DNA from 2 places in the Idiomarina sp. X4 genome. Region 1 is predicted to be linked to the other one. Evidence: predicted binding sites of a transcription regulator. Region 1 holds the regulator's gene; the other holds the start of a gene.

Region 1 (7,275 bases):
CGTAAAGGCCTGGGCATGACCGCAATTACAGATACCCAGGGCCGGTTGGCCGGTATTTTTACCGATGGTGATTTACGCCGTATTCTGGATAATCAAGTCGATGTGCACAGTACCTCTATTGCTGATGTTATGACGCGTTCATGCACGACCGCGAATGCGGACATGCTGGCTGCCGAAGCATTAAAGCTAATGCAAGATCGCAAAATAAACGGACTGATTATTACCGACCATGAAGGTCGCCCTTGTGGCGCAATGAATATGCATGACTTACTGCAAGCGGGGGTTCTGTAACATGGAGTGTATTAATACCTGGTATGGGGACATTGAAAAACAATTGTTTGAGCGTTTCTCACAGGTTCGGCTGTTAATTCTCGACGTCGATGGTGTTTTTTCGGACGGTCGAATATACCTTGGCAACGATGGTGAAGAGCTGAAAGCTTTCCACACTCGGGACGGCTTTGGTATGAAAGCACTTAAGAATGCGGGCATACAGACAGCCGTCATCACCGGTCGCCAATCCAGCATCGTTGAACGTCGGATGCAGCATTTAGACGTGTCTGACATCTATCAGGGACAAGTCGACAAAACCCAGGCATTTAATGAGCTTCTGACTCATCACAGCGTGAATGCTGAACAGACTGCCTATGTCGGAGACGACACACCCGATCTTCCGCTGATACAGCAGGCCGGCATTGGTGTTGCAGTAAAAGACGCGCACCCTTCTATTCAGCAGCAAGCTCAATACATTACCCGCTGTGCCGGTGGCTTTGGCGCGGTTCGTGAGGTGTGTGACTTGATTATGTTAAGCCAGGGGCTTTTGCATGACGCCAAAGGAGCCAGTGTGTGAATTGGCGCATCGTCGGTATTATCGTTCTTCTGTTTGGTGCCGGACTACTGCTCGTTCTGCGCCCCTTTAGTGACGATGGCAGAGAAAGCGCTGCCACGGCGACAAAACTGATGCAGCCAGATTTTACCGCCTACGGACTTGAAACCAAAATATTCGAAAGTGATGGCGTCCTGGCGCATAAGATTCGCTCAGAAGAAATGGCTCACTACAACCAAATAGGTTTAACCGAGCTCAAGCAGCCTCAATACTCAATATTTTCGGAAGACGGCACAGAGACCTGGCAAGTCACCGCCGAGCAAGGTACCTTTTACGATGATAAAACGCTGATTCTGGAGCGTAGCGTTGAAATATTAGCGTTGCAGGAAAGTTCTCCCATACAGCGCGTTATGACAGAATATCTGGTTATCGACTTAGCCAATGAATCAATGAGCACTGAATACCCGGTATTAATGCGAGGTCCGCAAGTGGAAGTTCGCGGAGATGGTTTAAGCGCCGACATGAGCGCAGAAATGATGGAGTTAAAACGACATGTTAAAACGGTTTTCCAGCCTAAGTCTTAGCTTTTTTGTGCTTATCGCATTGCCTTTGACGGCGATGGCGCAAGGAAAGGCTGACTTTAAAAAGCCGATGGAAGTCGAGTCAAGCCATGAGCAATTCGACATAAAAAACAATAAGTTAGTACTTACTGACAATGTTGTTATCCGTCAGGGCACACTACTTATTAAGGCGGACCGACTCGAAGCCTCTGCCAGCGAAAGCGGCGAGCAGGCGGACACCTTTATTGCAGAAGGTTCACCGGCAACCTACACGCAGACCCTGGAAAACGGCAACGATATTAGCGCTCAGGCAAATAAAATAACCTACTTCCAAGTCGAACAACGTCTCGAGCTCAGCGGGGACGCGAAAATCTCTCAGGGCACAAGCAGTTCAAGCGGTGATACGATCGTCTACGACTTAGCCGCACAGACGATCTCTGCAAGCAGCTCTGATGCCGATAACGGGCGCGTAATTACGATATTTACGCCGAAAACAAAAGACGACAAAACCGACAACGAGAACCCTTAATTATGGCCACCTTACGAGTCAAACATCTTGCCAAAAGCTTTAAGCGTCGTCAGGTTGTAAAGGACGTTAGCCTGGAGGTCAGTCAGGGCCAGATTATTGGGCTCTTAGGGCCCAATGGTGCGGGGAAAACAACGACGTTTTATATGATTGTCGGCTTAATCAACAGCGACAAAGGCCAGATTTTACTAGACAAAGACGACCTAACGTCTCTGCCAATGCATGAGCGTGCTCGCCGCGGAATTGGTTATCTACCGCAAGAAGCATCGATTTTCAGAAAGCTGACCGTGCGCGATAACCTGATGGCGATATTAGAAACCCGTAAAGAGCTTTCAGCGGACGCTCGCGAAGAACAGCTCGACTCGCTTCTTGAAGAGTTCAATATTGGTCATATTGCGAACAGTCTGGGGATGAGCTTATCCGGCGGTGAGAGACGTCGTGTCGAAATTGCCCGCGCCCTTGCCGCAGAGCCCACGTTTATTCTTCTGGATGAGCCCTTTGCAGGCGTCGACCCAATTTCGGTTATCGACATTAAGAAAATTGTTGAACATTTAAAGCAGCGTGGTATTGGTGTACTTATTACAGACCACAATGTCAGAGAAACCTTGTCCGTTTGTGAGCATGCGTACATTGTTAGTCACGGAGAACTTATTGCCAGCGGAGATGCAGAAAGTATATTATCGAATCAACAGGTTAAAGATGTTTACCTCGGTGAGCAGTTCACCCTTTAACGTGATACCGGGACGATAACCATGAGACAAAGTCTGCAGCTAAAAATTGGTCAGCAACTGACCATGACGCCTCAGTTACAACAAGCGATACGCTTGCTGCAGCTTTCTTCGCTCGACTTACAGGCTGAAATTCAGGACGCGCTGGACAATAACCCGTTACTGGAAGTTGAAAGCGAACAACCTCATGACGGTGACAGCACCGACTCCCCTCATTCGTCAAATAAAGACGACAGTCAGCGTGAAACCTCCGATGTTATAAAAACTCAGGAAATGCCAGAAGACCTCCCTGTGGACAGCACATGGGATGATACCTATTCATCGTCGACTCCTGCTACCGGAGCGGCCTCAAACGGCAAATCCTACGACGGTGACTATGAGGTGTACCAAGGCTCAACGAGCGAGTCTTTGCAAGACCATCTGATTTGGCAAATGCAACTGTCGCACTTTTCTGAAGAAGACACTGCGATTGGCGAAGCCATTATCGAAGCCATTGACGACAATGGTTATTTAACAACGAATATTGAAGACATTATTGAGTCTGTGCGCTTACCCGAGGTTGGCGAAGAAGAAGTCTGCATGGTACTCAAGCGCATCCAACACTTTGACCCAGTCGGTGTCGGCGCACGTACCGTCAGCGAGTGCCTGGCGATTCAATTACGACAACTGGACGACAGCACGCCGTTTAAGCTCGCTGCTATCACTCTGGTTAGCGAGCATATGGACTTGCTGGGCAACCGAGACTTCCGCAATATCCAGAAAAAGCTCAAATTAACCGAAAATGACTTACGTGAAGTCATGCGGCTGATTCAGCAAATGCACCCGCACCCGGGCGAACAAGTTGCTCAACAAGAAGTTGAGTACGTGATTCCTGACGTTGCGGTCATGAAAAAGAATGGTCGCTGGGTGGTCGAATTAAACCCGGATAGCGTACCTAAATTAAAGGTCAATGAAGAATACGCGGCACTGAGTAAAGCGGCGAAGTCCTCGGCAGACAGTCAGTACATTAAAAACCATACACAGGAAGCGCGTTGGTTTATTAAAAGTCTGGAGAGTCGCAATGAAACGCTGTTGAAAGTTGCCAACTGTATTGTTCAGCGCCAGCAGGGCTTTTTTGAGTACGGTGAAGAGGCCATGAAACCAATGGTACTCAATGATGTCGCTGAAGCCGTGGAAATGCATGAAAGCACCATTTCACGGGTAACAACGCAGAAGTTTCTGCACTGCCCACGAGGCATTTTTGAATTAAAATACTTTTTCTCTAGCCATGTCAGTACAGAAGGTGGAGGTGAGTGTTCAAGTACCGCAATACGTGCTTTAATTAAGAAGTTAGTCGCTGCAGAAAACCGTAGCAAACCATTAAGCGACAGCAAAATCGCTGAACTGATAGCCGAGCAAGGCATCAAAGTAGCGAGGAGGACAATTGCGAAGTACCGGGAATCACTGAATATTCCCTCATCGAGTCAACGCAAGAGTCTTTTATAACTTGTAAACTGCAGAAGGAAGACGTTATGCAAATTAATCTTACTGGTCATCATATCGATATCACTGAGTCTCTACGTGAGTATGTGGACACAAAATTTGCTAAGTTAGAGCGCCATTTTGACCATATCACCAACGTTCACGTCATCCTTAATGTTGAAAAAACGAATCAAAAAGCGGAAGCTACCGTGCACCTGAACGGCGGCGAGATTTTCGCTGACTCTGTTCACGATGATATGTACGCAGCCATTGATGGTTTAATCGATAAGCTTGACCGTCAGGTTATTAAACACAAAGAAAAAATGAAAAAGCATTAGTCCATGCAAATAAGTGAGTTGTTAAGCCCCGACTGCACCAGGTGTGCAGTCGAGGGTGCAAGTAAAAAGCGGTTATTAGAAACCATTAGCCAAATTGTCGCGCCAAAACTGTCAGGCATTACTCGTCATGACATTTTTGAAAGCTTGGTTAACCGTGAACGCTTAGGAAGTACCGGTATTGGTTTAGGTATTGCTATTCCTCATGGGCGACTCGCTAAAGCCAGCCATCCGGTTGCGGTGTTATTGACGTTAGACGAGCCAATCGAGTTTGACGCGATTGATAACCAACCTGTGGACATTATTTTTGCGCTGTTAGTGCCAGAGTCAGAGCATGAAAATCATTTGCAGACATTAGCAGCCGTTGCCCGTCGCATGAATGACAAAGACTGCACCCGCGCGCTTCGGAACGCTGAAAGTGACAACGCACTTTATCAATTATTTATTGGGGAAGGTGAAGATAAGCCATGCAACTGATTATTGTCAGTGGTCGCTCGGGATCGGGTAAAACTATCGCCCTTCGAGTACTCGAGGATCTTGGCTTTTACTGCGTCGACAACTTACCCATTAGCCTACTTCCCACGCTGGTTCATGCGGTCATGGAGCAGTATTCAAAAATTGCCATCAGCATTGACGTTAGAAACCTGCCCGAACATTCGGAAGAGCTGCTTGACTCGCTAAACTTTTTACCCAAAGGGGTTGAACCAGAAGTACTGTTCATTGATGCCGACGACAACACCTTACTAAAACGCTTTGGTGAAACACGCCGTTTGCACCCGCTCTCACAAAAGGAGTTACCTTTAGTTGATGCGCTTCAGGCAGAACGGAAGTTGCTCGAACCAATTATGGAGCGCGCCACCTGGCGCCTGGACAGCAGCGACTTATCGTTACACCAGTTAAGTGAAGAAGTGCGCGAGCGTGTGCTCGGCCGAGCAGACAAAAAACTGATTATCGTTTTTCAGTCTTTTGGTTTTAAGTATGGACTGCCGAAAGACGCTGATTTTGTATTTGATGCACGCATATTACCAAACCCGCACTGGCAACCTGAACTGAAGTTGCTAACCGGCTTAGATGCAGACGTACAGCATTATTTTCGCCAACAGCCGTTGGTCACGAAGTTTGTCTATCAGCTCGAAAACTTTTTAGGCACTTGGCTGCCTCACTTTCAACGCAGTAACCGCAGCTATTTAACGATTGCGACAGGCTGTACTGGTGGGCAGCATCGCTCCGTTTATATTTCACAGCAGTTAGCGGAGCGCTTTGAACAAAAATCAGTGAAAGTTCAGGTTCGTCACCGGGAGTTAAAGCAGCATGAGTAAAGCTTGCAAGACGCTTGTTATACGCAATAAACTGGGCCTTCATGCTAGGGCTGCGACCAAACTTGCGCAGCTCACACAGTCATTCAAGTCAGAAATTACCGTTCAGCAGGGTGAACAATGCGTTAACGCTGCCAGTGTGATGTGCTTAATGCTGCTCGCCAGCCAACAAGGCAAGTCGGTCGAAGTTTGTGCCGAAGGCGATGATGCAGAAGACGCATTAGTAGCGGTGAGCGAATTGTTCGAAGATCGCTTTGAGGAAAACGAGTAACCAATGATAGCCGAGCTGTCCGATAAAGAATACGCCATGCAACGAATTCAGGAGGTTAACTCTGCGTTAGCCGACGGTATGTTCGTGGCAGCTCGACGCATGCTGCACAACATGCCGGCCTGCGATGTCGCTTTACTACTAGAGTCTTCTCCACCGAAAAGCCGTTCTAAAATCTGGAAGCTGGTCGATATTGACGAGCACGGTGAAATTCTTGAAGAGCTGAACGAAGAAGTTCAGAAAGACATCATTCGTCAAATGGCGCCAGAAAACCTGGCGGCAGCGACCGAAGGCATGGACACCGATGACCTCGCCTACGTTCTGCGTGGTTTGCCGGAGCCGGTGTATCAGGAAGTCTTAAAGTCGATGGACGAAGGCGACCGTGAGCGGGCAGAAACTGCTCTTTCCTACGCAGAGGACAGCGCTGGCGGTATCATGAATACCGATACCATTACGGTACGCTCAGACGTCACTATCGACGTTGTATTGCGTTATCTGCGTCTTAAAGGCGAATTGCCCGAAGCAACCGATAAACTCTATGTCGTTGATCGCAATGAGAAAGTCACTGGTGAGATTTCGTTGACTCAGTTACTTACAGTCGACCCCAGCCGCCGCATCGATGAAATTATGTCATCGGATATTACGACCATACCCGTCGATATGGAAGAAACCGAAGTGGCTAAGCTTTTTGAGCGACATGACTGGGTTTCTGCACCGGTTGTCGATAGTGAGCAACAACTTGTGGGTCGTATTACGATCGATGATGTAGTTGATATTATTCGTGAAGAAGCTCAGCACTCGATGCTCAGTATGGCGGGCTTGGAAGATGACGAGGATACCTTTGCGCCGGTATTGAAAAGTACCCGCCGCCGTACCGTATGGCTTGCGGTTAACTTGGTGACAGCCTTATTAGCCGCCATGGTCAGTTCACTGTTTGAAGACATACTGGCGCAAATGGCCATACTGGCTATTTTGAACACCATAGTTCCTAGTATGGGCGGCATTGCCGGTAGTCAAACCTTAACACTGGTTATTCGAGGTATGGCGCTCGGCCATATCGGATCCAGTAACTCCCGATGGTTAATCGGTAAAGAGCTCGCGATAGGCTTCTTAAACGGCGTAATATGGTCGGTGCTTATTGCTGCAGTCGTTGCGCTTTGGAAGCAAGACTTACTGGTTGGCGGTATTATCGCGTTCGCTATGATGATGAACCTATTAGCCGCAGGGCTGGCGGGGGCAACCGTTCCGCTTATGTTGA
Region 2 (7,275 bases), 380 kb from region 1:
CAGCGCATTATTTGGGGTAAAGCCCAAGAGCAAAATCGTTATTGCAAAAAGCGAACTGATCAACAGCGATTTACGTACTATCATAAAAATATCCTGACGTTATCTACTAAGGTTATCTGGCTGCCTGCCGAAAAAAACGGTATAACGTCAAAAGTTCGGCGGCTCGACCAATACATATTTGCTGGTAGTGGTTTAAGCAAATACCGTGCCGAAGTAAGGTAGCCTGCCATATTACAGGAGTGAAGCATGGCCAGTATTCTCGATTCAGTGAATCAGCGCACACAAATGGTCGGACAAAACCGACTGGAGTTATTGTTGTTCAGGTTAACAGGGAAACAACGCTTCGGAATTAATGTGTTTAAGGTCAGAGAAGTTTTACCTTGTCCTAAGTTAACGGCAATGCCAAATCGAAACCCGCTTGTAAGAGGTATCGCACATATTCGAGGTCAGGCTATCTCCATTATTGATTTGAGTATGGCAACCGGTGGTCCGGCTATTACCGACATTGAAAACCGCTTCGTCATTATTTCTGAATACAACAGAACTGTTCAGGGATTTCTGGTTGGTGGTGTAGACCGCATTATGAATATTAATTGGGAAGATGTTATGCCACCGCCGAAAGGGGCCGGGCGCGACGCTTACCTGACCGCAGTGACAGAAATTGAGAACGAGTTAGTTGAGATTATTGACGTCGAGCGTATTTTAGCTGATATCGTACCCATTAACTCCGATGTGAGTGAAGAAGTCGCTAACGCAGAGATCAATGTCGCTAAAGAAGATTTGACCATTCTCATCACTGACGATTCGTCTGTGGCGCGTAATCAAATAAAGCGCGCTTTGCAATCTTTAGGCATTCACCTTGAAGTCAGGAAGAACGGAAAGGAAGCACTCGAATATCTGAAAGATAAAGCAAAAGAACTTGGTGGTAGCGCACACACGCATGTGCCAGTTATTGTTTCCGATGTAGAAATGCCGGTCATGGATGGTTATACACTGACTGCAGAGGTAAAAGCCGATCCCGATTTACGTGATATTCATGTTATTTTGCACACATCATTGAGTGGTGTCTTTAATCAAGCTATGGTGAAGAAAGTCGGCGCTGATGATTTCATTGCAAAATTTCATCCCGATGAGCTGGCGACAGCCGTTCAAAAATGGCTTAATACCGTCGTAGCCTGAGAGAAATAAACTGTAGCCTGATGCTATTGCATCAGGTGAGATGCTCCTGACGTAATAGCATCAGGCTACGGCATAGCAAAAGAACAAATTGAAACGGAAGCAGTTAATATAACGTGTCGAATCGCGAATTAAGTTTATCGGAATACCAAGAGTTTCGTCAGTTTCTGGAGCACCAGTGCGGTATTGTGCTGGGTGAAAGCAAACTGTACTTGGTCAAAAGTCGGCTCAGCCCGTTAATGGGGCGCTTTAATATTGACTCGTTGTCAGAGTTGGTAAAGCGTTCTATGAAAATCAGTGAACGTGCCCTACGGGCGGCAGTTATTGACGCCATGACAACGAATGAAACCTTATGGTTTCGTGATACTTATCCCTTCCAAATTTTGCATGACCGTATTTTTGCTGAATACAAAAACCATACGGGACCGTTAAAAATATGGTCAGCAGCATGCTCCTCTGGGCAAGAGCCGTACTCCATTGCCATTACTTATGATGAATTCAAAGCCAAAAATCCCGGCGCTCTCAGAAGTGGCATCAAAATAACGGCAACCGATATCTCCAACAAAGTGCTCGAACAGTGTGGTATTGGCGAATACGACAGCCTGGCATTAGCACGGGGGTTATCGGCAGAACGTAGGCAGAAGTACTTTACCGATGGTAGCAAGCCAGGATCGATGAAAGTAAGGGATAACTTAAAGACGCACATTCATTTCCGGCACCTGAATTTACTGGACAGTTATTCATTACTCGGCAAATTCGATGTTATTTTTTGCCGCAATGTGCTTATTTACTTCTCCCCGGAAGTAAAGCGGAAAATAATTGCCCAATTCCGGCAATCACTTAATCCAGGCGGCTATCTCATTCTTGGCGCATCGGAGTCTATTTCAGGCTTAACCGATGACTTCGAGATGATTCGCTGCAACCCCGGTATTATCTACCGTCGTAAATAACGACGTCCCGTAATTTCCTCTTCAAAAATAAGTGTCAGGACTTCTGGCACGATACCTGCATTGTCTTCACAATCGAACACTGTGGAGACAAAAAAATGGCACTTTCCATGGATAAAATTATGGGAATACAGCAACACACGTTGGGTATACGCACCCAACGTGCGGAGCTTATTGCCAATAATATTGCTAACGCAGACACCCCCGGCTACAAGGCCAAAGGGCTGGATTTTCAGCAAGCGCTGCAACAGGCTCAGCGCGGCATTGAAACGCACAAAATGGCGCGCACCCACGAAAAACATTTCAATGTTGAGGTTAAGCCTCAGGGCACAGAGAAGTTCCGTGTGCCAAACCAGCCTGACACAGGTGACGGCAATACCGTCGATGTGCAGTTGGAACAAAACTTGTATGCACAGAATGCACTGGAATACGAAATGACCATGAATTTCCTCGATGGGAAAATTAGTGGCGTTAAGAAAGCCCTTGGCGGCGGACAGTAGGTGAGGTGAAAAACAATGAGCCTATTTAATATTTTCAATGTAACTGGTTCGGCAATGAGTGCTCAGTCAGTACGGCTGAATACAACTGCAAGTAACTTGGCGAACGCGAACTCGGTCAGCAGCAGTATCGATGAAACCTACAAAGCGCGTAATCCGGTCTTTGCGACCGCATTAGCAGACGCTAAAGGCGATTATCGTGGCAACAGTCTGACGAATCAGACACAAACCGGACAAGCGGCGGGCGTAAAAGTTTTGGGCATAGTCGAAAGTGACGACCCACTGCAAATTGAGTACGCACCAAACCATCCCATGGCGGACGAAAACGGCTACATCTATAAGCCGAACGTTAACACCATGGAAGAAATGGCCAATATGATTTCGGCATCCCGCTCATACCAGACCAATGTTCAGGTGGCGGATACAGCTAAAACAATGACGCAGCGTTTACTACGCTTGGGTCAAGGGTAAGCAGGAGATAACAAATGGAAGGCGTAAGCAATAACTCCTACATCGACAGCATGAAATGGAAGAAGGACGAAGGCGCGAAATACGCTGACCCTGACGAGCAGCAGAAGCTCCAGCAGGAAGACTTCTTCAAGTTGTTGACGCAGCAGTTAAATATGCAGGATCCGTCCAAGCCGGTTGAGAATGATCAGATGATTGCTCAAATGACCAGCTTCACCATGGCGGAAGGTATTACCGGAATGTCTGAGCGTTTTGACCAGTTTGCGGAAGACATGACATCAAACCAGGCATTGCAGGCTTCGACTATGGTTGGGCGCAAAGTGTTAGTACCAACTGAGCAAGCTAACTTGGAAGAGGGGGCTGGTGTGTCGGGCATGATAGCCACGCCGCAAACCGCTCAGAATGTAAAGATTAGTATTAAAGACTCGACCGGTGCGGTGGTGAAAACCCTGAATTTGGGTGACATGCCAGAGGGTACTAAAGAGTTTGAGTGGGACGGAACCATGACGACTGGCGAGCAGGCACCGGCGGGCAATTACTCATTTTCGGTGAACGCGACCGTTGGAGGTCAAGCCGAGGAGCTTCCGTTACAAATGCATGCGCGTGTCCAGAGCGTCAGTACGGGCGGTGAGCGAGGCGTTGTTTTGAACCTTAAAGGATTAGGTGGCATCAAGCTTTCTGATGTCTCTGAAATTAGTTAACAAGTGAGGTGACTTATGTCATTTAGTATTGCACTCAGCGGTATCAATGCATCTCAAAAAGATTTAGATGTAACTGCTAATAATATTTCAAACGTCAAGACGTCGGGTTTTAAACAATCTAGAGCTGAATTCGCTGACGTTTATGCGACAAGCATCTTTAATGCCGGTAATACCAAAGTTGGGGACGGCGTTTTGACCTCATCGGTAGCTCAGCAGTTTAGTCAAGGCGCGCTAGAACTCACTGAAAACTCATTGGATATGGCGATTTCGGGTAATGGCTTCTTTGCGACGACAGATGATCTAGGCTCTCGAGATATGACTTACACGCGTTCAGGAGCGTTTAAGTTAAACGACGATAAGTTCATTGTAGATAACCAAGGTAACTATTTGCAGGGTTACCAAGTGGATCGTAACAGTGGGGTTAATTCCTCCGTAGCGTTGGCAACAACGCAGCCTATTCGTATTCCGGATGTCGCCGGCGCGCCGCAAAGCACTGATAATGTATTTACCGCATTTAACGTCGATGCGCGTCGCTCACCGATTGACGGTACAGCAAATCCGTTTGATCCGGAAACACCGAGCACGTACCATAGCTCCACCTCGGCAACCGTCTATGACTCTTTAGGTGAGTCGCATACCCTTTCTACTTATTATGTGAAACGAGACAACGCCACAAATCAGTGGGATGTATATGCGACATTTGATGGTCAAGAAATTACTATGAATCCAACAGGTTCAGGTACACCATCTGCGACGGCATCAGTAAACGGCTATTCTGGTGTTCAAATTGCGTTCCAGGGGAATGGTGAACCTAATACCGGTGTTCCAGGACAGACGAACTTTGATCCTGCAAGTTTGGATTTAAGTGGAGCTGGCCCCGACGGCCCATATCTTGATAATGGCGCGACGGCTCAAACAATCCAATTTAACTTCCAGGACTTAAGTGGAACAACCACACCTACACAGTTCGCGTCAGACTTCGAAGTGACCAACCTCGATCAGGATGGCAGCACCGTAGGCCGTCTGACTAACGTTGATATCGACAAGTCAGGTCTTATTGCTGCGACCTACTCAAACGGTGACGTTCAATACTTAGGCCAGGTTGCCATTGTTCGCTTTGCGAATGAGCAGGGGTTAACGCAAATTGGTGGTACCAAGTGGCGTGAAAGTATTGACTCGGGTGAGCCGCTGTCAGGCGAAGCCAATACCGGGACTTTTGGTGGTATAGAAGCGTCCGCGCTTGAAAACTCAAACGTGAACCTGACGAAAGAGCTGGTGGACTTGATTACCGCACAGCGTAACTTCCAGGCGAACTCGCGTTCGTTGGAAGTGAATAACACCATTAACCAGACTATCTTGCAGATTCGATAACTGAATTCGCTGGAAAATAAAAAACAAAAGACGCCTTCGGGCGTCTTTTTTCATTTTTGGCACGGAATCTGCATTGCATAGGGTAACGATCGAAAACGACAAAATTTTGGCTGGAGGTCAGCTATGGACAAAATGCTCTGGGTTGCCATGAGCGGCGCCAAAGAAAACATGAACGCAGTGGCGGTGCGGGCAAATAACCTTGCTAACGCTAATACCACTGGGTTTAAAGCCGACTTGCAACAAGCGCGTGCCATGCAGGCGTTTGGTGAAGGTTTGCCGACACGGGTATTTTCCATGACAGAAAGCCCAGGGCAGAACTTTGCCGCAGGCGGTTTGCAGACCACAGGCCGGAATATGGATGTTGCGATAAAAGATCAGGGCTGGATTGCCGTGCAGGATCAAAACGGCAATGAGCGTTATACCCGCAATGGCAGTTTGCAAGTGGGTACTGACGGGCTGTTACAGAACTCGCAGGGTCATACACTGATTGGTGATAACGGACCTATTTTTGTACCCCAGCCAGTCGACAAGTTAAGTATTGGTTCTAATGGCAATGTGACCATTCGTCCTATGGGCGCGCCAGAAAACGTCAGTGAAGTAATTGGCCGTATTAAACTGGTGAACCCGCCAAACGGCAATATTGAAAAAGGCACAGATGGCTTATTCAAACTGAAAGACGACCAGGTTGCCTTTGCCGATGCCAATGTCAAATTACAGATTGGTGCGCTTGAGACCAGCAACGTGAACAGTGTCGAAGAAATGACCAACATGATTGCCTTGCAGCGTCAGTACGAAATGAACGTCAAATTAATGAAAACCGCCGATGAAAACGCGCAGCGCTCAGAATCGCTGATGCGCATCAGTTAACCAATATTGCGTTAACGGCGTATAGAGGAGACATAACATGAACCCAGCACTATGGATAAGTAAAACCGGACTGGATGCGCAACAGCGCGATATCTCGGTAATTTCCAATAACTTGGCGAACTCCAGTACCATCGGCTTCAAGAAAAGCCGCGCGGTGTTTGAAGACTTGCTGTACCAGAACATTAACCAGCCTGGCGGTCAGTCAGCCCAGGACACGGAGTTGCCGAATGGTCTTATGGTGGGCGCGGGTACCAAAGTTGTCGCTACACAAAAGGCGCATACTCAGGGTAACGTGCAGACCACCGACAATTCGTTGGATGTGATGATCGACGGCAAAGGATTCTTCCAAATTCTGATGCCGGACGGGACTATTTCCTACACGCGTAACGGTCAGTTTTCACTGAACGAAGACGGGGAAATGGTGACCTCAGGTAACGGTTACACTTTAGAACCGGCGATTCAAATTCCCGAAGATGCAATGTCTATTAGCATTTCACAAGAAGGTGAAGTGACAGTCACCCAACCCGGAAACCCGGACAACGTTGCCGTTGGCCAAATTAATTTAGTGAACTTTATTAACCCGGCGGGCTTAGAGCCGATGGGTCAGAACCTATACCGCGAAACAGCGGTTAGCGGTGCGCCTTTAGAAGCGGTACCAGGCGTTGATGGCATGGGTAATACCATTCAGGGGGCTCTGGAAACCTCCAACGTGAACGTGACCGAAGAGCTGGTGAACTTGATAGAAAGTCAGCGCGGTTACGAGATGAATTCGAAAGTCATTTCTTCAGTTGACCAAATGCTGAGCTTTGTTACTCAGCAACTTTAATTAAGAATGAATAGCAGGTGGCTGTGATGCGTTACTTTTTAGCAACTTTAGCAATTTTAGCGGTGACAGGCTGTGCAAGTTCACCGCATAAGCCAATGCCGGACGACCCGTATTACGCCCCGGTATTGCCGGAAGAACGTGCACAGCCGGTCGTGCCAACTGGGTCACTATTTCAGGACGCTTACGCTGACAACCTGTATTCGGATATCAAAGCGCGTCGGCTTGGCGATATTATTACGGTGACCTTGCAGGAAAGGACAACCGCCAGTAAAACCGCGACCACCGAAACCTCGAAAGAAAGTACGGCAGAACTTGGTGCGCCCACCATGTTCGGACGGGATATTACCGTTGGAGGCAACCCGTTGTCTGCCGGCATTAACGGAACGCGGGACTTTAATGGAGACGCCAGTTCGGACCAAAGC

Evidence for each region. The regulator sigma-54, encoded in region 1, starts transcription at its own class of promoters, with help from an activator protein. The targets are predictions, from matches to a motif close to GTTGGCACGNNNNTNGNNT.
Region 2: the regulator sigma-54 is predicted to act here: its motif matches at 5,216-5,234, upstream of flgF (flagellar basal-body rod protein FlgF).

The regions. Positions count from the first base shown of each region.
Region 1 is NZ_CP025000.1:773,261-780,535, forward strand. Features, by position in the region: gene CWC33_RS03695 (KpsF/GutQ family sugar-phosphate isomerase) at 1-291, shown strand, start outside; gene kdsC (3-deoxy-manno-octulosonate-8-phosphatase KdsC) at 293-847, shown strand; gene lptC (LPS export ABC transporter periplasmic protein LptC) at 844-1,407, shown strand; gene lptA (lipopolysaccharide transport periplasmic protein LptA) at 1,376-1,912, shown strand; gene lptB (LPS export ABC transporter ATP-binding protein) at 1,915-2,640, shown strand; gene CWC33_RS03720 (RNA polymerase factor sigma-54) at 2,662-4,122, shown strand; gene hpf (ribosome hibernation promoting factor) at 4,149-4,436, shown strand; gene ptsN (PTS IIA-like nitrogen regulatory protein PtsN) at 4,440-4,910, shown strand; gene rapZ (RNase adapter RapZ) at 4,901-5,752, shown strand; gene CWC33_RS03740 (HPr family phosphocarrier protein) at 5,745-6,020, shown strand; gene mgtE (magnesium transporter) at 6,024-7,275, shown strand, end outside.
Region 2 is NZ_CP025000.1:393,549-400,823, reverse strand. Features, by position in the region: gene flgA (flagellar basal body P-ring formation chaperone FlgA) at 1-84, opposite strand, end outside; gene CWC33_RS02035 (chemotaxis protein CheV) at 247-1,179, shown strand; gene CWC33_RS02030 (CheR family methyltransferase) at 1,293-2,126, shown strand; gene flgB (flagellar basal body rod protein FlgB) at 2,222-2,623, shown strand; gene flgC (flagellar basal body rod protein FlgC) at 2,639-3,091, shown strand; gene CWC33_RS02015 (flagellar hook assembly protein FlgD) at 3,106-3,789, shown strand; gene flgE (flagellar hook protein FlgE) at 3,805-5,160, shown strand; gene flgF (flagellar basal-body rod protein FlgF) at 5,284-6,027, shown strand; gene flgG (flagellar basal-body rod protein FlgG) at 6,065-6,853, shown strand; gene flgH (flagellar basal body L-ring protein FlgH) at 6,880-7,275, shown strand, end outside.